DNA from 2 places in the Actinomadura sp. 9N215 genome. Region 1 is predicted to be linked to the other one. Evidence: riboswitches for the same ligand, from Rfam matches in the RefSeq annotation. Region 1 holds a riboswitch; the other holds the start of a gene.

Evidence for each region. A riboswitch is a leader RNA that binds a small molecule or an ion and turns the genes downstream of it on or off. The one in region 1 is predicted to bind glycine.
Region 2: another riboswitch for glycine. It lies ahead of gcvT (glycine cleavage system aminomethyltransferase GcvT); the one in region 1 lies ahead of gcvP (aminomethyl-transferring glycine dehydrogenase).

The regions. Positions count from the first base shown of each region.
Region 1 covers NZ_JBIRBA010000005.1:286,843-298,723, reverse strand. The annotation lists gene gcvP (aminomethyl-transferring glycine dehydrogenase) at 1,153-4,023, opposite strand; glycine riboswitch at 4,198-4,292, opposite strand; gene ACH34T_RS11560 (flippase-like domain-containing protein) at 4,558-7,035, shown strand; gene ACH34T_RS11555 (MerR family transcriptional regulator) at 7,086-7,691, opposite strand; gene ACH34T_RS11550 (bifunctional nuclease family protein) at 8,232-8,702, opposite strand; gene ACH34T_RS11545 (MerR family transcriptional regulator) at 8,845-9,585, opposite strand; gene ACH34T_RS11540 (FHA domain-containing protein) at 9,607-10,137, opposite strand; gene ACH34T_RS11535 (DUF881 domain-containing protein) at 10,446-11,195, opposite strand; gene ACH34T_RS11530 (small basic family protein) at 11,192-11,524, opposite strand; gene ACH34T_RS11525 (DUF881 domain-containing protein) at 11,702-11,881, opposite strand, start outside.
Region 2 covers NZ_JBIRBA010000001.1:299,267-311,147, reverse strand. The annotation lists gene ACH34T_RS01415 (hypothetical protein) at 1-24, opposite strand, end outside; gene ACH34T_RS01410 (hypothetical protein) at 484-1,125, shown strand; gene ACH34T_RS01405 (DUF692 domain-containing protein) at 1,122-2,075, shown strand; gene ACH34T_RS01400 (putative DNA-binding domain-containing protein) at 2,068-2,919, shown strand; gene ACH34T_RS01395 (ferritin-like protein) at 2,916-4,280, shown strand; gene ACH34T_RS01390 (L-serine ammonia-lyase) at 4,305-5,678, opposite strand; gene glyA (serine hydroxymethyltransferase) at 5,734-6,990, opposite strand; gene gcvH (glycine cleavage system protein GcvH) at 6,994-7,398, opposite strand; gene gcvT (glycine cleavage system aminomethyltransferase GcvT) at 7,440-8,597, opposite strand; glycine riboswitch at 8,763-8,858, opposite strand; gene ACH34T_RS01370 (3-oxoacyl-ACP reductase) at 8,942-9,706, opposite strand; gene ACH34T_RS01365 (aldehyde dehydrogenase family protein) at 9,797-11,203, opposite strand; gene ACH34T_RS01360 (glutamine synthetase family protein) at 11,269-11,881, opposite strand, start outside.

The DNA.
Region 1 (11,881 bases):
CGCGTAGTCGCTGGGGACGCGCACGAGATGGTCGCCTTGCCGACCATCTCGTGCGCGCCGCCCGCCCGCCGGTCCTTCGCGGCGTCGGCCTGCCGGACGGCGAGCAGCGCGTACATGTGGTCGAGCGCGCCGAACACCTCGCCGGCGAGGGCGGGGAGCGTCCCGTCCGACACGGCCTGCTCGACGACGGGCTCCCACCACAGGTCGGCGGGGTCGGCGTCGTCCTCGCCGAAGTCGCGGCGGAGCCGCGCCCTGACCTGGCCCGCGGTCGCCGGGTCGGCCAGCCCGCGCCGCCACACCTGCGCCGCCTCGCCGGCGCGGCCGCGCAGCGGCAGCGTCCGCGCCAGCAGCTCGGTCGCCAGCGGCCCGACCTCCGGGTCGGACGGCTCCTCCCCCAGCGCCGCGCCGAACGAGCCGATCGCCTGATCGAGGTAGGCGATGCCCAGCGCGACGGCGAGCCGCGCGTACGCGTACGGGGCGGCGCCGCGGTCGATCAGCTTGAGCCCGGCGGCGAGGATCCGCTGCGCCCGCGCGGGCTCACCGCGCTCCAGGTGCCGCTGCGCGAGGTCGTGCGCGGCGGGCGGGCCGTACTCGGCGTCGCCCGTCGCGATCACCGCCTCCCAGTGGCCGCGCGCGTCGTCGAACTCGCCGGCGTCGTCGGCGATCCGGGCGAGCGCGAGATGCGCGGGCGGCAGGTACGCCGGGTTGCCGAAGTCGACCACGACCCGCCACGCGGGCGCCGCCTCCGCGTGCTCGCCGGCCCGTTCGTGCGTGAGCGCCAGATGGTAGGCGGCGCGCGGGCCGTACTCGGGGTCGCCGGTGGCGATCGCGGCCCGGTCGGCGTCCCGGGCACGCGCCACGTCCCCGGCGTCGTCGAGGACGACCGCAAGCCCGAGCGCGGCCTGCGCCCGCCAGGACGTCTCGCCGAGCTCCAGCACCCTCTCGAACAGCAGCGCCGCACGCCCGGCCTCGCCGTTCTCGGCGAGGTTCCGCGCCTCCTCGCACAACTGCGCCGGGTCGTCGGTCACGGAACTCATCAGCCTCTGCCCTCTGGAGTCGGGGGTCCGGAGAGAGCCTAGCGACCCCCCGACGCGGCGTCTCGCGACGCCGCCGGTCAGTCTCCGAAGCGCCGGTCGGTCTCCGAAGGCCCGGTCAGTCTTCGAAAGCCTCGGGGGGCGGGCAGGAGCAGACGAGGTTGCGGTCGCCGTAGGCCTGGTCGATGCGGCGGACGGGCGGCCAGTACTTGTCCTCGCGGAGGGCCGGGACGGGGTAGGCGGCCTCCGCGCGGGTGTAGGGGTGCTTCCAGTCGTCGGAGATCAGGCTCGCGGCGGTGTGCGGGGCGTTCTTGAGCGGGTTGTCCTCGTGGTCGTAGCCGCCGTCGGCGACCCGCTGGATCTCCCGGCGGATCTCGATCATGGCGTCGCAGAACCGGTCGAGCTCGGCGAGGTCCTCGGACTCGGTCGGCTCGATCATCAGGGTCCCGGCGACGGGGAAGGACAGGGTCGGGGCGTGGAAGCCGTAGTCGATGAGGCGCTTGGCGACGTCCTCGGCGGTGATCCCGGTCTCCTTGGTGATCTTGCGGAGGTCGGCGATGCACTCGTGCGCGACGAGGCCGTTGCGGCCGGTGTAGAGGACCGGATAGTGCGGGGCGAGGCGGGCGGCGAGGTAGTTGGCGGCGACGATGGCGCCCTCGGTGGCGGCGGTCAGGCCGTCCGGGCCCATCATCGCGATGTACGCCCAGGAGATCGGCAGGATGCCCGCCGAGCCCCACGGGGCGGCGGAGATCGGCCCGACGCCGCCCTCCGGCCCGGCTTCGGCGCGCAGCGGGTGGTTCGGGAGGAACGGGGCGAGGTGCTCGCGGACGCCGATCGGGCCGACGCCGGGACCGCCGCCCCCGTGCGGGATGCAGAACGTCTTGTGCAGGTTGAGGTGCGAGACGTCCGAGCCGAACTCGCCGGGACGGGCCAGGCCGACGAGGGCGTTGAGGTTGGCGCCGTCGACGTACACCTGCCCGCCCGCGTCGTGCACGGCCGCGCATACGTCGGTGATCGTCTCCTCGAAGACGCCGTGCGTGGACGGGTACGTCACCATGATCGCGGCGAGCCGGTCGCCATGCTTGCCGATCTTGGCGTGCAGGTCGTCGAGGTCGACGTTGCCGCCGTCGTCGCAGGTCACGACGACGACGCGCATCCCGGCCATGACGGCGCTCGCCGCGTTCGTGCCGTGCGCCGACGACGGGATCAGGCACACGTCCCGGTGCCCGTCCCCGCGCGACGCGTGGTAGCCGCGGATCGCCAGCAGCCCGGCCAGCTCCCCCTGGGAGCCCGCGTTCGGCTGCACGGACACCTTCGCGTATCCGGTGATCTCGGCGAGCGCGTCCTCCAGCTCACCGATCAGCTCGACGTACCCGGCGGCCTGGTCGACGGGCGCGAACGGGTGGATGTCCGCGAACTCCGGCCAGGTGATCGGCTCCATCTCGGCGGTCGCGTTGAGCTTCATCGTGCAGGACCCGAGCGGGATCATCGAGCGGTCGAGCGCGACGTCCCTGTCCTGGAGCCTGCGCAGGTAGCGCAGCATCGCCGTCTCGGAGCGGTGCGCGTGGAAGACGGGGTGGGTCAGGTAGGGGCTCTCGCGGCGCAGCGTGCCGGGCAGCGCCTCAGCCGCCCTGCCGGGCTCGGGGGCGCCGAACGCCTCCAGGACGGCGGTGACGTGCGCGGGCAGCGTCCTCTCGTCGCAGGCGATCCCGACGTGGTCGGCGTCGACGGGCCGCAGGTTGACGCCGCGTTCGAGAGCCGCCTCGGCCACCTGCGCGGCACGTCCGGGCACCCGGGCGAGGACGGTGTCGAAGAACGCGCCGTGCACGACCTCCACGCCGCCCTCGCGCAGCCCGGCGGCGATCTCGGCGGCGCGGCGGTGCGCCCGCTGCGCGATCGCGGCGAGCCCCTCGGGCCCGTGGTAGACGGCGTACATGGCCGCCATGACGGCGAGGAGCACCTGCGCGGTGCAGATGTTGCTGGTGGCCTTCTCCCGGCGGATGTGCTGCTCGCGGGTCTGCAGCGCCAGCCGGTGGGCGGGCGCACCGTCGGCGTCGACGGACACGCCGACGAGCCGTCCGGGGAGCTGCCGCTGGATGCCCTCGCGGACCGCCATGTAGCCGGCATGCGGGCCGCCGAACCCGAGCGGGACGCCGAACCGCTGCGCCGAGCCCACCGCGATGTCGGCGCCGGACTCGCCCGGCGGGCGCAGCAGCGTCAGCGCGAGCAGGTCGGCCGCGACGACCGCCTGCGCGCCGCGCTCGTGCGCCTGCGCGATGACGGGCTCCAGGTCGCGGACGGCGCCCGATGCGCCCGGGTACTGCAACAGCACGCCGAACACGTCGCCCTCGGGCAGCCCGCCGGACAGGTCGGCGACGACCACCTCGATGCCGAGCGGGACGGCCCGCGTCCGGACGACCTCGATCGTCTGCGGGAGCACGTCGGCGTCCACAAGGAACGTTCCCGGCTCCTTGCGCTTGGTCACCCGGTGGGCGAGGGCCATGCCCTCGGCGGCGGCGGTGGCCTCGTCCAGCATGGACGCGTTCGCGACCGGCAGCCCGGTCAGGTCGCTGACGACGGTCTGGAAGTTCAGCAGCGCCTCAAGGCGTCCCTGGGAGATCTCCGGCTGGTACGGGGTGTAGGCGGTGTACCAGCCGGGGTTCTCCAGCACGTTCCGCATGATCACGCCCGGGGTGATCGTCCCGTGGTAGCCGAGGCCGATCATGGACGTGCGGACGGTGTTGCGGGCGGCGAGCTCGCGGAGGCGGTCCAGCGCGGCGGTCTCGCTCAGCGCGGGCGGCAGGTCCAGGGGCCGGGACGTGCGGATCGCGGCCGGGACGGCGGCGTCGATCAGCGCCTCGACGCCCGCGTAGCCGATGGCGGCGAGCATCCTCGCCTGGTCGTCGGGCGACGGGCCGATGTGCCGGTCGGCGAACGCGGCGCGCGGATGCTGCGGCGCCGCCACGGGCGCGAAGAACTGGGCGGTCATGGAGAACCTCCTGGCTGCTGCGGTCGCTCAGGCGGGCCGCCTGGCGCGCGGGCCGGGCGGCCTGTCTCCCCCTCTGTCATCGGCACCTGAGAGCTTCACCCGCGCCGCGGGGTTTCCCCTTCGGTGAGCCGCCTTCCCGGGACGCGGGAATCGACGCCTGCTTTCCAGAGGTGCCTCGCCCGAGCGGTCCTTTTGCCTGAGAGGTTCCGGGGAGGTTGCCCCTTCGGCGCCCCACGCTGGCGGCGTGGGATCTCTCCCGCACAGGGTCGACGGCATGTCCTGCACAAACCCTACCCAAAGATCGGATCCCGTGATCGCACCGGATCGTCGTCAGGCCCGTCCCCGCGCGGGCAGGCGCCGTACCAGCCAGTACGATGTGCATTCCCACCTGGGACGGAACGGGCCACGGGCGACGCGGACGGAGATGGGCTGCGGGGTGAGAGCGCGACGCCGGCGGGCGCCCGCCGTTCGACGGCGCACCACCGGTTCTGGGACGCTGATCGCGATGGCGGATGGGCAGAGCGGCGGTACGGCGTGACGCAGACCCACGACGGCGCGGTGCCCCCGCGGCAGGACGCGCCCGCGGGCGTGCCCGTCGACGAGCCCGCCCAGCCCGACCGGATCCGCCGCCCCGCCGACGCGTTCCGGTTCGCGGCGTCCGTCGTGGGGCTCGCGGCGGTGATGCTGGTGGTGTCCATCGCGCAGCAGACGACGCACGGCCTGCACACCGACATCGCGGAGGGCGCCGCGCACGCGCCGCGGCTGCTGCTGTCGCTGGCGACGCTGGTGTCCAGCTTCGGCGTGCTGGCCGTCCCGATCGCGTTCGGGATCGAGCGGCTGTTCCACAAGGACGGGACGCGCGTCGCGATCGCCCTGCTCGCCGCCATGATCGCGTTCGGGGTCACGGTGGGCCTGGACGACCTGGTGGTGCGGGGCGCGCCCGGCGGCGTCCTGGACTCGCTGATCTGGGGCGGCACGGAGACCGCGCCGGTGCACACCGACATCGCGCCGGTGATCGCGTTCGTCAGCGCGGTCGGGATGGCGGGCCGCGCCCGCTGGCAGACCGCGACCTGGGCGATGATCGGGCTGGCGGCGCTGACGGGCCTCACCGCGTCCTACGCCTCGGTCGCCGCGCTGGCCGCCACCTACTTCCTCGGGCGCGCGATCGGCCTCGGCACCCTGTACGCGGTCGGCACCCCGAACCCGCGCCCGCCGGGGAAGGCGGTGGTGGCGGCGCTCGAACGGCTCGGGCTGCGCCCGGAGCGGGCCGCGCGCCTGGACGAGCCCGACGACGGCGCCGAGGAGACCCGCCGGTACGGGGTCGTCCTCGCGGCCTGTCCGGAGAACGGGCCCGGCGCCCGCGTCCCGGCGGGACGCGGCGCGCACGGCGACTGGGACCTGGAACTGCACGTCCTGGACCGCGACCAGCAGACGGCGGGCCTGCCCTACCGGGTGTGGCGGCTGCTGCGGCTGCGCGCCACGACGACGGGGCGGGCGCTGCGCTCGCTGCGCCGGTCCCTGGAGCAGGAGTCGCTGATGGCGTACGCGGTGGACGCGGCGGGCGTCCGCACCCCGCGCCTGGTCGGGACCTCGGAGGTCGGCACTGAGGCGGCGCTGCTCGCGTACGAGCACGTCCCGGGACGGCGGCTCGCCGACCTCTCCGACGAGGAGATCACCGACGCCCTGCTGACGGACGTGTGGCGGCAGTTCCGCGCCCTCCAGGCGGGACGGCTGGCGCACCGGCGGCTCCAGGACGGCGCGATCCTGATCGGCGACGACGGCGGTGCCTACATCACCGACCTGCGCGCCGGGGAGATCGCGGCGGGCGACCTGGCGCTGCGGCTCGACCTGGCGCAGCTCCTCACGACGCTGGCGCTGCGGACGGGCCCGGAACGGGCCGTCGGCACCGCCGCGGCCGTGCTCGGCGAGGAGGCCCTCGCCGCCGCGGTGCCGCTGCTGCAGCGGGTGGCGCTGTCCCGGGAGACCCGCGCCGCGCTGCGCAACGACCGCGACCTGCTGACCCGCATCAGGGAGCAGATCGTCCGGCTGAAGCCGGAGACGGAGGTCGCGCCCGCCAGGCTGGAACGTTTCCGTCCCCGGACGATCTTCAGCATCGTGGCGCTGTCGGTCGCGGCGTACATCGTCATCCCGCAGGTCGCGAGCCTGGACATCGGGACGATGACGGCCACCGCCAGCTGGTACTGGGTGCTGGTCGCGCTGGGCGCGGCCGCGCTGACCTACGTCGCGGCGGCGCTCATGCTGATGGGGTTCGTCCCAGAGAAGCTGCCGCTCGGGCGCACCGTCCTGGCCCAGCTCGCCGCGTCGTTCGTGAAGCTCGTCGCGCCCGCCGCCGTCGGCGGGGTCGCCGTCAACACCCGCTACCTGCAGCGCTGGGGGATGCGCCCGGGCCAGGCCGTCGCGAGCGTCGGCGCGTCGCAGCTGGTGGGCCTCGTCACGCACATCCTGCTGCTGATCCTCTTCGGGTTCCTCACCGGCTCCACGACGAAGGCGACCCAGGACCTGGCGCCGTCCCGCACGGTCGTCATCGCCGTGCTGTCGCTCGGGCTCCTCGCCGGGCTGGCGCTGACGGTGCCGCGCGTCCGGCGGGAGGTCACGACCCGCCTGAAGAGCATGTTCTCCGGCGTCGTGCCCCGCCTGGTGGACGTCCTGCAGTCCCCGAAGAAACTCACCACCGGCATGGGCGGGACCCTCCTGCTGACGCTCGCGTTCGTGCTGTGCCTGGACGCGTCCATCCGCGCGTTCGGCGGGTCGCTGCCGCTGACGTCCGTCGTGGTGGTCTTCCTCACCGCGAACGCGCTCGGATCCGCCGCGCCGACGCCCGGCGGCCTCGGCGCTGTCGAAGGCGCCCTCACCTTGGCGTTGACGATCTCAGGGCTGTCCGCGGAGACGGCGACGTCCGCCGTCCTGCTCTACCGGCTGCTCACCCTCTGGCTGCCCGTCCTGCCGGGCTGGGGGGCGTTCACCTACCTGCAGCGCAAAGAGGCGCTGTAGTCAAGGGGCGCTCTGGTCGGTGGTGGTGCTGTGGCCGGGTGGCGCTGTCGTCATCCCGTGCGGCGCGCGCGGCGCCGGTTGGCCAGCTCGTCGTGCAGGTGCTCGGAGCCGTCGTCGTCAGCGGCGGCGGCGCGCTCACCGGGAAGTTCCGCGAGGCTGCCCTCCACCTCCTGCCACACCCGTCCGAGCGCGATGCCGAACACGCCCTGCCCGCCCTGCAGAAGATCGACGACCTCGTCGGCCGACGTGCACTCGTACACGCTGACGCCGTCGCTCATCAACGTGATCTGCGCCAGATCCTGCACGCCGCGATCACGCAGATGGCTGACGGCCGTGCGTATCTGCTGCAGCGACACCCCCGTGTCGAGGAGCCGCTTCACGACCTTCAGGACGAGGATGTCGCGGAAGCTGTACAACCGCTGGCTCCCCGACCCGTGCGCCGACCGCACGCTCGGCTCCACCAGCTTCGTCCTGGCCCAGTAGTCCAGCTGCCGGTAGGTGATCCCCGCCGCTGCGCATGCCGTCGGGCCGCGGTAACCGACATCCTCCGGCGGCGCCGACACCCGCGTGTCGAAGAGCAGACCCTGCTCTCCGGCGCGCTGGGACGCCATATGCCTCTCGGGGGTCGCCTTGCCCTCGCCGCTGCTCACCGCCACGCGGACCTCCGGCTCCAAATCATCCCGTGGCGCTTCGTCAAGGGGGTTTGACGAATTACACCACGGGTGTTCCACCAGCACGGTAGGTGCCGGTCAGGGTGGGGTCAACGTTCACCGTCGGCGCGTCGCATGCCCGGATGAACCGGCTTCACGTGGGCAAACGGTGCTTGTCTGCATTTCTCTCCTCCTTCGGCCCTGGAGGGCCTCCATCGTCGAGAAACGCGTGCGATCGCTGCATCGCTCCGGCTCGCCTGGCGGCTCGCTGCGCGATCAGGTTTCTCGCAAGCTCGAAACCTGCCTTCGGACGCGATCGCGACGCCCCAGGTTGTCGCGGGGTTGCGGTGGTGGCTGAGGTGGTCGCACAGGGCAGCCACCGGCAGGCGATCAAGCTCATCTTCAAGAATCCCCAGGAACAGGGATAACAAACCCCACTGCTCGCCCGCGATCGTGGCCCCAGGCTATCTCGCCGCGAGGCCGGTTCCCGGCAGGCTCGCCCTGCGGACGGAAGGCGCACGCTTTGCGCACGCACCTCGCCCGCTGTCAGCCCGCGCGGCCGAAGTCTTCCGGGGAGATGGTGTCGAGGAACTCGCGGAACTTCTCCACCTCGTCCTCTTGTTCGTCCGGGATGGCCACGCCGGCCTCTTCCAGGACGTCCTCGCTGGCGAAGATGGTGGCACCGGTGCGGAGGGCGAGGGCGATGGAGTCGGACGGGCGGGCGCTCACCTCGACGCCGTTGGAGAAGATGAGGTCGGCGAAGAAGATGCCCTCGCGCAGCGCGGTGATGTTGACCGTGCGGAGCTGGACGCTGAGGGCGTCCAGGACGTCGCGGAACAGGTCGTGGGTGAGGGGCCGGGCGGGCAGGACCCCTTGCTGGGCGAAGGCGATCGCGGTCGCTTCGACCGCCCCGATCCAGATGGGCAGGTAGCGGTCGCCCTCCGTCTCCTTCAACAGGACGATGGGCTGATTGGAGGGCATCTCGACCCGGACGCCGACGACCTCCATCTGCTTCACTGCGGCTCCCTGCTGGTTCTCGCTATCTCGATCACCACGTGCAGCGGATCGATTCGTGACCGAACCCTGTAGCCAACGTACACCCCGCTCCGGACACCTCGTGATGCCGTCGGTACGGCAAAATCCTCCGCGGCGCGCATGATCAGCGGTCTAGGCTTTCGCGGAGACCGGCGGTGACCAGCGCGGCGTGCAGCTTGACGGAGAGCGCGGCGATTTCCCGGGCGGTCTCGGCTGCCTCCTCGTGGGCGCCGCGGCTGCGGCGGCGCAGTTGCGGGGCGACCATCTGCTCGATGAGGCCGGCCTGCCGGTCGGCGGCGGCCTTGACGGCGCGCAGGTGGCGGACCTCGAAGCCGTACTCGCCGAGCGCGGCGGCGGCGCGCGCGATGTTCAGGGCGTCGCCCTCGTAGTGGGCGCCGGCGCGGCGGACGAGGCCGTACTCCTCCAGGCGGGCGAGGAGGGCCTCGTCGATGCCGGCGCCGTCGAGGAGCTGGCGGCGGGTGAGGCGGACGGCCGGGTCCTCGGCGGTGGTGTCGGCGGCGACGAGGGTGCGGGGGCGGCGCGGTTCGGGGGCCCCCGCCGTTGAAAGCGCAGGATGCTGGGGGCCGAGGGGCGGGACGTTCTCACCGCGGTCGCGGGCCTGGAGGTGCTGCCTGATGACGCGCAGCGGCAGGTAGTGGTCGCGCTGCGCGGTGAGGACGAAGCGGAGCCGCTCCACGTCGGCGTCGGCGAACTTGCGGTACCCGGACGGGCTGCGCTGCGGTTCCACGAGCCCCTCGGACTCCAGGAACCGGATCTTGGAGATGGTGATGTCGGGGAATTCGGGCCTGAGCAGTCCGAGGACGTCCCCGATCGTCATCAGGGACCGGGCTGGCTGCGGGTTCATGGCCCCTCCCATCGTCGCCCGTCAGGCGTGCGCCGGGTTGGTCAGGAACACCAGCCGGAACTTGCCGATCTGCACCTCGTCGCCGCCCGACAGGCCGGCCTGGTCGATCCGCTGCCGGTTGACGTAGGTGCCGTTGAGGCTGCCGACGTCGCGGACGGAGAACGCGGCGCCCTGGCGGACGAACTCGGCGTGCCGGCGGGACACGGTGACGTCGTCGAGGAAGATGTGGCTCTCGGGGTGCCGGCCCGCGGACGTGCGGTCCTGGTCGAGCAGGAAGCGGCTGCCGGCGTTCGGGCCCCGCTTCACCACGAGCAGCGCGGTCCCCGGGGGGAGCGCCTCCATGGCCATCTGGTCGGGCCCGAGCGACGGCTCCTCGCCGCCCGCGTCGGTGTCCAGCGCCTCGAACCCGCCGATGGAGATCGTGGACGTGGACTCGCCGGGCGACTCCCGGGGAGGCAGCGGGCTCCGGGTGAGCGGGGTTCCGCAGTTCGAGCAGAAGCGGGCATCATCCGGGTTGGCGTGACCGCACTGCGTGCAGTAGACGCTCGGCATCGATCGGCTCGGCCTCCTACCATCGGCGTGCCGCCCGCGGGCGCCCGCCGCAACGGGAGCCGCCTGCGCCACGCGCATCCTTCAACCAACCCACGCCGGGGACCCGCCCCGACCACGGTCCAACTCACCGGCCGCTTACGGGACGGTCGCCGCAACTTACGCGGGTATTACCCGAGGGGTCAACTGGAACGGTGAGCCGGCTGGACCAAACTACATTCGTTGATGATCGCAGGTCTACGCCGCCGCGCGGACGTCCCCCATCGCGACGCCCGAGCCCGGCGTCCGGTTTACGCCTTCCCCGTTCTCCCCTACGGAGACCGTATCGCGTCGACGGCGATTTTCGCGCGCGGGGTGATCGAGACCGTGGCGCCGGTCCCCCGCAGCGTCTTGACCAGCCCGCCGGGGATGTTCAGCGCGGTCGTCATCGTGTGGGGGTCGCCGATGGCCAGGAACCGGTACGGGGCGGCGAGGGGCCTCCCGTCGGCCTGGACGCCGTCGCGGCTGTCCAGGAAGTAGGTGTCGACGCCGGCGCGCACGTCGTTGACCTGGACGACCTCGGCGCCGGCGTCGCGGAGCTCCTGGAGGGCGTCGAGGAGGTTGAGCGCCTTGACGCCGCGGCCCGGGTCGCCGATCAGCAGTTCGATGCCGGGGCCCTCGGCGGGGAGGGTGCCGGCGAGGAGGCCATAGGTGGTCGCCCGCTTGCGCGCCTCCTCCAGGGCGGTTCCGCCCTCGGCGTCCCGTTCGAGCTGGGCCTTGGTGTCCTCCAGCTCGCGCAGGTCGCCGCGCAGGCGCTCGGACCGCTGGCCCAGATCGGACAGGATCCCGACGAGCTCGTCCTGCCGCGCGGTGGCGAACGTGGTGTCGCGCTCGTTCGACTGGATCTGGGCGACGGCCGCGAATCCCAGGACGAGGCAGAGGAGTCCGACGATCAGCTGGCCCACGCTGACTCGCGGTCGCACCAGGTCGGCCAGGCCGCGCAGGCCGGGGGGCTCCGGCGGCCGCTCGCCGGTGGGGTCGGCGGGACGCTCGCCGGCGGGGTCGTTCTCGGGGGCGGTCATGCGCCGAACAGCTTCCGGCGGATGCCCGCCGCGTTGGAGAAGATCCGGATGCCGAGCACGACCACGACGCCGGTGGACAGCTGCGAGCCGACCCCGAGCTTGTCGCCGAGGAAGACGATCAGCGCGGCGATGACGGTGTTGCTCACGAACGACACCACGAACACCTTCTCGTCGAAGATGCCCTCCAGCCGGGCCCTGATCCCGCCGAACATGGCGTCGAGCGCCGCGACGATCGCGATGGGCAGGTACGGCTCCAGCCAGAGCGGGACGTCCGGCTGGAGCAGCAGGCCCAGCGCCACGCCGATCACCAGCCCGATCAGCGCGATCAACGCCGGGCCCTGCCGTTCGGGGAGACGCCCTCCAGACCCCCGGGCCGGAGGCGCGATGATCCCCGCTCCGCTCCCGTCATCGGACCCTGCCCTTCTGGGGGGCGACCCCCAGACCCCCGCGGGGGGAGTCCCGATGATCCTCGCTTCGCTCCGGTCATCGGGTCTCCTCTCCCCCGCTCACCGGCGGGTCCCCTCGCGGGCGTACCGGAGGCTGACGGCGCCCGCCGCGGGCAGGCGCGCGCCGGACGACCGGCGCACGGCGTATCTGATCTCGAAGCGGTCGTGCAGGGCCCGCAGCCGCCGGTCGGCGGCCGAGCCGGTGAACGCGTCCCGGAGGCGGCCGGGGTCGCCGAGCGC
Region 2 (11,881 bases), on a different contig from region 1:
GGCGGTGAGAATGGCGCCGCGCATCGCGAACTGTGCTCACATATCTTCCGTTCTAGGATCGATCGACCGAGGCAGAATACGATCGGTAACTTGGCCATATTCTGATTCAGAATATGGGTCAGCAGGTCATCGAGATAAGCCTGAGCATCCGCGGGTTTCGCCGACCTAAGCAGGTCGTGTTGAGCGTCCCGGCGGTGGTGAATGGGCTGGACGGCGAGGGTGTCACGCGGACGGCACGCGCGCGTCCTTGGGGCGCTCGTCGGTGATTCGTGGGCCTCGGCAAACGCTCATCTTCTTGAAACGATCGTGTCGTCCGGTCAATGCCGGGTCAAGGGGAGCGTGCCCTGTTACCCGGGATGTAATAAGTCAAGGCCCGCGGTTACTGATCTTCGTTCCGGCAAAGGTGCAGGAGGGTTCGCGATGTTCACCGGCATCGCGGGCCGAATTCGACATTGGCGCCGGATTCGCGGAGATCGGGGGGTCATGGCAAGGGTGAAGCGGGAGCACAACGGTCACGACGAGGCGGCGGACGCCGGCGTCCTGTCGTCGGAGGAGTACGCCGCCGAGCTCAGGGACGACGCGAGCGGCCTCACCTTCGGGGCGATGAGCTGCGGCGGCCCGGCCGAGGGGCTCGAACAGCACGTCTGCATGGGGCTGAACGCGTGCAACGCCTTCGACGTCGACGGCGGCGCCGCGATGGCCGGGACGGGGAACTGCGCGACCGTGCGCCATGTCTGTCACGGCGAGGGGCAGTGCCGCGGGCAGGGCGGCTGCGGCTACGCCGGGAACGACGAGCAGCAGTGGCGGCCCGGCGACCAGGCGTGCCGGTTCAACGGCAGCTGCGCCAGCCCGCTCAACGTCAGCCGCGTGTTCAGCTGCGGGCCGATGAAGGGCAAGAGCGTGTGGTTGCAGGCCAGGCGCATCATGGAAGACCGGATGTACCGGGCGGGGCTGGCGTTCGGCCCGTCCCCGTCGGAGGGCATCCCCGACGACATGCTGCCCGAGTACGACATCGACGACGGCCACGACCTGCCGCACACGCGGTCGGACGGCCATCGCCGGACGAGCTCGCGCAAGAGCACGTCCGCGACGGCCCGGAAGGGTGCCGCCAGGAAGCGTCGATGACGCCGCCGAGCGCCGGGGAACGGCCGCTCGGTTTCGGGCTGGGCCTGCGCGCGCCGCACCTGGACCACGTGCGGCGCCACCGGCCCGACGTCGGGTTCTTCGAGGTGATCTCGGAGAACTTCATGGACTGCGCGGGCGGACGCCGCCGCGCCCTGGACGCGATCGCCGACCGCTACCCGATCGTCCTGCACGGGGTGTCGCTGTCGATCGGCAGCACCGATCCGCTCGACTTCGGCTACCTGGCCCGGCTGCGGGACCTCGCCGAGGCCGTCCGGGCCCGGCTGGTGTCCGACCACGTCTGCTGGACGGGCGTCATGGGCCGCACCACCCACGACCTGCTGCCGCTGCCGTTCACCGAGGCGGCCCTGGCGCACGTCGTCGAACGGGTGCGCATCGTCCAGGACTATCTGGGACGCAGGCTGGTCTTGGAGAACCCGAGCACGTACGTCGGTTTCACCGCGTCCACCATGTCCGAGCCGGAGTTCATGGCCCGGCTCGCGGAGGACGCCGACTGCGGCCTGCTGCTGGACGTCAACAACGTCTACGTCTCCGCCGCCAACCACGACTACGACCCGGTCGACTACCTCGACGCGATCCCCCTGGACAAGGTGGAGCAGATCCACCTGGCCGGGCACACCGACTACGGCACGCACATCATCGACACCCATGACGGCCCGGTCACCGACGAGGTCTGGGACATGTACCGCCGCGTCGCCGAACGCCGCGAGGAGATCCCCACCCTGCTGGAGTGGGACGACAAGCTGCCCGCCTTCCCCGTCCTGGAGGCGGAACTCGCCAAGGCCCGTCGCATCGCCGCCAAGGCCCGGCCGCCCGCCGCCGCCGGGCCCATCGCCGCCGACGCTCGACCGCGACCCGCCGACGCTCGCCTGAGTGCCGCCGACGCTCGCCCGTGGCGGCCGCTCCGGGCCGGGGGCGGCCGCGATGCCTGAGGCGTCCGGCCTCGCCGGGCTCCAGCGGCTGGTGCAGACGGCGATCCTGGACCCGGACGGTGACCTGGATGAGGCGTCCCGCAAGCTCACCCCGTCCTCTGCGCTGACCGCCCGGGAGCGGCTGGCGATCTACTGGCGCGGCTACCGGCTGAGGCTGCTGGAGAACATGCGCGGCCTGCATCCCGGCCTGACGCATCTGCTGGGCGAGGAGATGTTCGACCGCTTCGCCCTGGACTATCTCGACGCCCGTCCGCCCAGCGCGTACTCGCTGTCCCGGCTGGACGAGGATTTCGCCGCCCACCTGTCGGCGACCCGGCCCGACGGCGCCCCGGGCCGGAGCCGCGAGGAATGGCCCGACCTGATCATCGACATGGCCCGGCTGGAACGCGTCGTCACCGAGGTCATGGAGGGCCCGGGCACCGAGGACGCCCCGCTCCCGCACCCGGACGACCTTCCGGGGCCCGCCGACCTCCCAGGCCTGCGTCCCGTGGTCGCGCCCTGCCTGCGCCTCCCGGAACTGGCGTTCCCCGTCCACGAGTACCTGGCGGCGGTCCGGCGCGGCGAGGACCCCGAACCGCCCGCGCCGCGTCCCGTCCGGCTGGCCGTCCACCGGCGGGACTACCGGGTCACGATGCGGGAACTCGGCCCCGCCGGCCACCGGGCGCTGCGGGCGCTGGCCGGAGGCGCCACGGTCGGCGCCGCGCTCGGCGACGTCGACGCCGCCCACGCCGCCGACCTCCTCCGCCGCTGGACCGGCCTCGGCTACTTCTCCCGCTTCCACGAACCCGGCGTCCACGCGCCCGGAAGCGGCACCACCACACCCACAGGAAAGGTTGCACGATGACCACCAAGACGATCCGCTCGGGGAACGGCAGGACGGCGACGAAGGCCCCGGCGACAGCGGCAAGGGCCGAGCCGATCCGGCGCCTCGACCCGGAGAAGGGCATCCAGAGCGTGCAGGACCTGGCCGACCACCTGCACGTCGCGGCCCAGGTGGAGCTGTCCACCATCCCGCTGTACCTGTACGCCACCTACTCGATCAAGACCCGCGGGCACTCCCAGTGGGCGGCGCCGCGCGGCGTGCTGCGCTCGCTGATCGGGATCTCGATCGAGGAGATGCTGCACCTGGCCCTCGTCCGCAACCTGATGGTCGCGATCGGGCACGGCGACCAGATCTCCTTCTACGACAAGGACTTCATCCCGAAATACCCGAGCCTGATGATGCACCGCTACAACCCCGACGACGAGGACGGCGCGGAGATCCTCCTGTCCCTCGAAAAGCTGTCCACGGACCATGTGAGCACGTTCCGCAGAATCGAGATGCCGGACGACGTGGAACCCGACGCGGTCACCTTCGAGGCGCATCCCAAGGCCGTCGGCCAGTACACCAGCCTGGGCGCGTTCTACCGCTCCATTGAGGCGGGCTTCTGCGACCTGGACGCCAAGAAGAAGATCAAATGGGCGCTCGGCGACGCGCGCAAGCAGTACAAGCGCGCCTTCTGGAACGAGTTCGGCAGCGGGAAGCCGATCCGCGTCCACAACCTGGACACCGCCCGCAAGGCGCTGAACATCATCATCGAGCAGGGCGAGGGGACCCTCAAGGACCGCCAGCACATCAAGGTCAAGCGCGGCATCGAGGACTTCACCCACTACGAGAAGTTCCTGCGCATCCAGCGGGGCGAGGAGGGCATCGGAGCCGTCGACGGCGACAAGTACGAGATCAGCATCGACGACCCGCGGGCCACCTGGCCCGTCGTGTCCGACCCGAGCGTGGAGGACTTCGATGACCAGCCGGGCGTCCACGCCCTGATGACGCTGTTCAACGCCGCCTACTGCTACACCCTGTGCATGCTGGACGAGATCTACCAGCACACCACCGACGACGTCGTCACGAAGAAGTACCCGGGCACCGACCGCGAGGAGCACTTCAGCCGCCGGTACGGGCTCGAACGCAACGGCGTCGCCATCATGCAGGGGGTCCTGTACCCCATCGCCCAGGCGCTCGTCACCACCCGGATCCCCGCGGGCTCGTGGAAGGGACTGCACGCCGCGCCGTCATTCGAGTTCTTCGATTTCTCGAAGGTGCAGAACCGCTCCAAGAAGCAGCAGCTCATCGACCTGTGCGACGCGGCCATCGACCATTTCCCGGACCTCGGCGGCTCGGACGGCATCCAACGCCAGATCAGCCTCCTCGCCGACATCTGACACCCGGAATCCCGATCGCCGCGGTCAGCATTCGATGACGTTGACGGCCAGGCCGCCGCGCGACGTCTCCTTGTATTTGTCGAGCATGTCGCGGCCGGTGTCGCGCATGGTCTTGATGGCCTTGTCGAGGGAGACGAAGTGGCGGCCGTCGCCGCGGAGGGAGATGCGGGCGGCGCTGATGGCCTTGATGGCGCCGACGGCGTTGCGTTCGATGCAGGGGACCTGGACGAGGCCGCCGACGGGGTCGCAGGTGAGGCCGAGGTTGTGCTCGATGCCGATCTCGGCTGCGTTCTCGACCTGTTCGGGGGTGCCGCCGAGGACCTCGGTGAGGCCGGCGGCGGCCATGGAGCAGGCGGAGCCGACCTCGCCCTGGCAGCCGACCTCGGCGCCGGAGATGGAGGCGTTCTGCTTGAACAGGACGCCGATCGCGCCCGCGGTGAGGAGGAAGCGGACGACGCCCTCGTCGTCGTGGCCGGGGACGAAGCGGTCGTAGTAGTGCAGGACGGCCGGGACGATGCCGGCGGCGCCGTTGGTGGGGGCGGTGACGATGCGCCCCCCCGCGGCGTTCTCCTCGTTGACGGCGAGGGCGTAGAGGGTGACCCAGTCCATGGCGTGCAGGGGGTCGGACGGCTTCTCGACCGAGAGCTGGCGGTGGAGCTGGGGCGCGCGGCGGCGCACTTTGAGGCCGCCGGGGAGGAGGCCCTCGCGGGTGTAGCCCCGGGCGACGCAGGCGCGCATCACGTCCCAGAGGTCGAGGAGCCCCTGGCGGATCTCCTCGGGTGAGCGGCCGAACGCCTTCTCGTTCTCCAGCATCAGCGCGGAAATGGAAAGGCCCGTGTCGCGGCAGCGTTCGAGGAGTTCGGCGGCCGTGTCGAACGGGTGGGGCAGGACGGTGTCGTCGGGTTTGATGCGGTCGGCGCCGGTGGCGTTCTCGTCCAGGATGAAGCCGCCGCCGACCGAGTAGTACACCTTCGTGCGCAGTTCGTTGCCCGAGTCGTCGAATGCGGTGAAGCGCATTCCGTTGGGGTGGCCGGGGAGCGATTCCTTGCGTTCGAAAATGAGGTGCTCGTTGACGGCGAACGGAATGTCGTGGTCGTTGAAGAGGTGGAGCGTTCCGCGCTCGCGGATCGCCTCCAGGCGTTCGTCGACCTTGTCCACGTCGACGAGTTCGGGTTTGTCGCCTTCGAGGCCGAGGATGACGGCCTTGTCGCTGCCGTGGCCCTTTCCGGTGAGGCCGAGCGAGCCGTAGAGGGTGGCGTGGACGGTCGCCGTCTTCTCCAGAAGGCCGTCGTGGTGCAGTCCGCGGGCGAAGCGGTGCGCGGCGGCCATGGGTCCGCCGGTGTGGGACGACGAAGGCCCGATGCCGATCTTGAAGAGGTCGAAAACGCTGATGGCCATTGCTACCCCTTTGTAGCTGCGCCCCCTCGCCGGTGAGCGAGGGGGCGCGGAGAAATCACAGGTCGGGATACAGGGGATGCTTGTCAGCCAGGGCCTTCGTGCGCGCCGACAGGGCGTCGCGGTCGAAGGACGGCTGCAGCGCCAGCGCGATGACGTCGGCGACCTCCGCGAAGTCGCCGGCGGTGAAGCCGCGGGTCGCGAGGGCGGGCGTGCCGATCCGGAGCCCGGACGTCACCATCGGCGGCCGCGGGTCGTTGGGGACGGCGTTGCGGTTGACGGTGATGCCGATGTCGTGCAGGCGGTCCTCGGCGTCGCGTCCGGTGAGGTCGGAGCCGACGAGGTCGACCAGCACGAGGTGCACGTCCGTCCCGCCGGTCAGGACCTTGACGCCGGCCTTCGCGGAGTCCTCGGCGAGGAGGCGGTCGGCGAGCAGCCGGGCGCCCTCGACGGTGCGCTCCTGCCGGGCGCGGAACTCGTCCGACGCGGCGATCTTCAGCGCGACGGCCTTGGCGGCGATCACATGCTCCAGCGGGCCGCCCTGCATGCCGGGGAACACCGCCGAGTTGATCTTCTTGCCGTACTCCTCGCGGGCGAGGATCAGCCCGCCGCGCGGGCCGCCGAGCGTCTTGTGCGTCGTGGTCGTGACGATGTCCGCGTACGGGACGGGCGACGGGTGCAGCCCCGCCGCGACGAGCCCCGCGAAGTGCGCCATGTCGACCATGAGCAGCGCCCCGACCGCGTCGGCGACCGCCCGGAACGCCGCGAAGTCCAGCTGCCGCGGGTACGCCGACCAGCCCGCCACGATCATCTTCGGGCGGTGCTCGGCGGCGAGCGCGGCGACCTCGTCCATGTCGACGAGGCCGTCCTCGCCGCGGACGTGGTACGGCACCACGTTCAGCGTCTTGCCGGAGTAGTTCAGCCGCATCCCGTGCGTGAGGTGCCCGCCGTGCGCGAGGTCGAGCCCGAGGATCGTGTCCCCGTGTTGCAGCAGCGCGAAGTACACCGCCGTGTTGGCCTGCGCGCCGCTGTGCGGCTGGACGTTCGCGTGCTCCGCGCCGAACAGCGCCTTGGCCCGGTCGATCGCGAGCTGCTCGGTGACGTCGACGAACTCGCAGCCGCCGTAGTACCGCCTGCCGGGGTACCCCTCCGCGTACTTGTTCGTCAGGACGGAGCCCTGCGCCTCCAGCACCGACACGGGCGCGAAGTTCTCCGACGCGATCATTTCGAGGGTGGACTGCTGCCGCCGCAGCTCGGCGGCGACGGCCTCGGCCACCTCCGGGTCGGCGGCGGCGAGCGGGTCGTGCAGGCGCACCGGTCAGGCCTCCTCGATCAGCTTCTCGTAGGCCACGGAGTCGAGCAGGTCGCCCGGCTCGTCCGACACCCGGACCTTGAAGATCCAGCCCTCGCCGTACGGGTCGTCGTTGATCACCTTCGGCTCGTCCACCACCGCGCTGTTGATCGCGGTGACCTCGCCGCTGACCGGCGAGTAGATGTCGCTGACCGACTTCGTCGACTCGACCTCGCCGCACGGCTCGCCCGCCTCGACGGCGTCGCCCTCGGACGGCTGCAGCTCAAGGTAGACGATCTCTCCGAGGGCGTCGGCGGCGTGCGCGGTGATGCCGATGGTGACGATGCCGCCGTCTGATGCTGAACCAGCCGGGCCGAGGCCCGACACCCATTCGTGCTCTTCGCTGTAGCGGAGCTGCTCCGGAACGCTCACGATCACTTCTCTCTCTTCACTGCGGGGGCTCCCCCCGAACTTCAGGAACGCTTGTAGAACGGCAGGGGCACCACGTCCACCGGCTCGTGCCGGCCGCGGACGTCCACGGCGAGGCCGGTCTCCGCGGCGCCGCTGTCGAGGTACGCCATGGCGATCGGTTCGCCCAGTGTCGGGGACGGCGCGCCGCTCGTCACGATCCCGCACGGCGCGCCGCCGGACGTGACGACCCGGTACCCCTTGCGCGGGGCGCGCCGCCCCTGCGCCACCAGACCCACGAGCCTACGGCCCGGCGGGGTCTGCGCCACCGCTGCCAGGGCCGACTTCCCCACGAAGTCGCCCGGCTTGTCCAGCTTCACGACCCGGCCGAGGCCCGCCTCGAACGGCGTCGTCTCGGCGGTCAGCTCGTTGCCGTACAGCGGCATGCCCGCTTCGAGGCGCAGCGTGTCGCGCGCCGACAGGCCGGCGGGGACGACCCCGTCCACCCGTTCGAGCGCCTTCCACAGCGGGACGGCGTCGGCCGCGTCCACGAACAACTCGAAGCCGTCCTCCCCGGTGTAGCCGGTGCGGGCGACGAGCGCGTCGACGTCCGCGACCCGTCCGGCGAGGATCGCGTAGTACTTGAGGTCGGCCAGCGGCGCGCCGGTGAAACCTTCGAGAATCTCCTGTGAACGCGGCCCTTGCAGCGCGATCAGCGCATAAGAGGCGGACCGGTCGTCGACGGCGGCCTCGTAGCCTGCGGCCCGCTCGGCCAGCGCGTCCCGGACGACGTCGGCGTTGGCGGCGTTCGCCACGACCATCCACGTGGCCTCCGCGAGCCGGTAGACGATCAGGTCGTCGAGGACGCCGCCGTCCGGCGCGCAGATCATCGTGTAGCGGGCCTTGCCGACGGGCATCGCCGCGAGCTTCCCGACCAGCGCGTGGTCGAGCGCGTCGCCCGCGCCGGGGCCGGAGAGGAAGATCTCTCCCATGTGCGACAGGTCGAACAGCCCGGCGCCGGTGCGGACCGCCTGGTGCTCGGCGGTCTCGCTCCTGTAGCGCAGCGGCATCAGGTATCCGGCGAAGTCCACGAGGTTCGCGCCGAGGTCCACATGGACGTCGTGCAGCGGCGTCTTCCTGGGACTTCCCGGGGTGTCGGCGCTCTCCGGGTCGGCGGCGGTCTCCGCGTTCTTCGCGCTTTTCGCGGGCGGATCGGCGGGCATGGGTTCGGCTCCTTCGTCACGGGCACGCGTGGTCCATCGTCCCACTCGCGCACCGGGCGTCTCGGCGCCTCCCCCTCTGTCATCGGCGCCTGAGAGCTTCACCCATCTCCATGGACGGGCTTGCACCTTCGGCGGGGGACAGGGTCCCCGCTTTCCAGAGGTTGCCTCGCCCGTGCGGTCCGTGGGCCTGAGAGGTTCCGGGGAGGGGTTGCTCCTTCGGCGTCCCCCACCGGCTGCGAGGGACTCTCCCGCACGGGATCATCGGCTGTTGCGGGCCAGGCTAGCAGCGGCTTCGCCGTGCGACCACCCGCCGCCCGGCCGATCCCGCGGGTCGGGCCGGGCGGTCAGTGGGGGGTGACGTAGGCGCCGGAGATGCCGCCGTCGACGAGGAACTCCGAGGCGGTGATGAAGGACGCGTCGTCCGAGGCCAGGAACGCGACGGCGGCGGCGATCTCGGACGCCTCGGCGAACCGTCCGACCGGGATGTGCACGAGCCGCCGCGCCGCGCGCTCCGGGTCCTTCGCGAACAGCTCCCGCAGGAGCGGCGTGTCGACCGGCCCCGGGCACAGCGCGTTCACCCGGACGCCCTGCCGCGCGAACTGCACGCCCAGCTCCCGCGACATCGCCAGGACGCCGCCCTTCGACGCGGTGTAGGACACCTGCGACGTCGCCGCGCCCATCACCGCGACGAACGACGCCGTGTTGATGATCGAGCCCTTGCCCTGGTCGAGCATGTACGGGATGACGTGCTTGCAGCACAGGTACACGCCGGTGAGGTTGACGTCCTGGACGCGCTTCCACGCCTCCAGGCCCGTCTTCAGGATCGAGTCGTCGTCCGGCGGCGAGATGCCCGCGTTGTTGAATGCGACGTCGATGCGGCCGCAGGCGTCGTGGACGGTCCGGAAGAGCGCGGCCACGTCGTCCTCGCTGGTGACGTCGGCCTTGACGTACAGGCCGTCCAGTTCTTTCGCCGCGGCCTTGCCGGGGGTCTCGTCGACGTCGGCGACGACGACCCGCGCGCCCTCGGCGGCGAAGCGGCGCGCGGTGGCGAGGCCGATGCCGCTGGCGCCGCCGGTGACGACGGCCACCCGGCCCTCAAGCCGCCGCATCGGTGTCGCTGCGGTTTCCGTCGCTGCGGTTTCCGTCGTTTCGGTTCCTGTCGCTCCGGCTGCCGTCGCTCCGGCTCCTGTCACGCTGGCTCACTCCTCGGTGGCGATGAAGACGTTCTTCGTCTCGGTGAACGCGTCGAGCGCGTCTGGGCCGAGCTCCCGTCCGAGGCCCGACCGCTTGAACCCGCCGAACGGCGTCCAGTATCGGACGGACGAGTGCGAGTTCACCGACAGGTTCCCGGCCTCGACGGCGCGGGAGGCGCGCAGGGCCCGTCCGACGTCGCGGGTCCAGATCGACCCGGACAGGCCGTACGGAGTGTCGTTGGCGAGCCGGATCGCGTCGGCCTCGTCCTCGAACGGGACGACGGTGACGACCGGCCCGAAGACCTCGTCGTGCCAGGCCGGCAGGGTCCCGGGGGACGTGGTGGCGAGGACGGTCGGCGGGAACCAGAATCCCGGCCCCGCGGGCGCGGCGCCGCGGATCACCACGGGCGCGTCCGCCGGGACGTACGAGGCGACCTTCGCCCGGTGGGCGGCGCTGATCAGCGGCCCCATCTCGGTGTTCTCGTTCCGCGGATCGCCGACGACGACCCCTTGGACGGCCGGTTCCAGCAGTTCGAGGAACCGGTCGTACACCGGGCGCTCGACCAGGACGCGGGAGCGGGCGCAGCAGTCCTGCCCGGCGTTGTCGAACACGGCGTACGGCGCGGTCGCGGCCGCCTTCTCCAGGTCGGCGTCGGCGAACACGATGTTCGCGTTCTTGCCGCCGAGCTCCAGCGTCAGCCGCTTCACGCCCGGCGCGCACGCCGCCATGATCTCCGTCCCGACCCGGGTGGAGCCGGTGAACACGACCTTCCGGACGTCCGGATGCTCGACCAGGCGCCGTCCGGCCACCGGGCCCGCGCCCGGCAGCACCTGCAGCACGTCCTCGGGCAGGCCCGCGTCCAGCGCCAGCTCGCCGACCCGCAGCGCCGTCAGCGGCGTCAGCTCCGCCGGCTTGACGATCACGGTGTTGCCCGCCGCGAGCGCCGGAGCCAGCCCCCACCCCATGATCGGCATCGGGAAGTTCCACGGGACGATCACGGCGACGACGCCGAGGGGCTCCGCGAACGTGACGTTCAGCCCGCCCGCCACCGGGATCTGCCGTCCGGCGAGCCGTTCGGGCGCCGCCGCGTAGTAGTGCAGGACGTCCCGCAGGTTCCCCGCCTCCCAGCGCGCCTGCGCCACCGGGTGCCCCGCGTTGCGGACCTCCAGCGCGGCGAGCTCGTCCACGTGCGCGTCGACGAGCTCGGCGAACCGCCGCAGCAGCCGCGCCCGGTCCCCGGGCGCCACGCCCCGCCACCCCGCGAACGCCCGCCGGGCCCGCTCCACCGCCGCGTCCGCCTCCCCGGCGGACGCCATCCGGACGGTCTCGACGACCTCCTCGGTCGCCGGATCCACCACGTCGAATCCGCTCGCGCCGGCCCCTGTTTCGGCGCGGTCGGGTTCGCTGGAAATGGTCACTTTCCCCCCTGGGTGTGCGGCGGCCCCGAGCTGGATCGCGGGCCCGGCCGTGGCCACGGTCAAAGGCGTTCGAAGGCGCGGAACAGCTCCCAGTCGGTGACGGCGCGGTCGTAGGCGTCCAGCTCCACGCGGGCGTAGTTGGCGTAGTGCTCGACGACCTCCTTGCCGAACGCGTCCAGGGCCAGGGAGCTGCGGCCCCAGTCGGCGGCGGCGTCGCGGAGCGTCCGGACGACGGTGTCCGCGTCGGCCGCGTAGGCGTTGCCCACGAACGGCTCCTCCAGCGGCAGCTCGTGCTCGATGCCGTGCAACCCGGCGGCGATGAGCCCCGCGACGGCGAGGTACGGGTTGACGTCCCCGCCGGGCGCGCGGTTCTCGACGCGCAGCGACGGCCCGTGCCCGACGAGCCGCAGCGCGCACGTCCGGTTGTCGACGCCCCACTTGATCGCGGTCGGCGCGAACGAGCCGGACTGGTACCGCTTGTACGAGTTGATGTTCGGTGCGTACAGCAGGGTGAACTCGCGCAGGCACGCCAGCTGCCCCGCGATGAAGTGCTCGCCCAGGCGGGAGAGGCCGTGCGGCCCGTCCCCGGCGAGGACCGGACGCCCGTCCGCGTCGCGGAGCGAGATGTGCACGTGGCAGGAATTGCCCTCGCGGTCGTTCGGCTTCGCCATG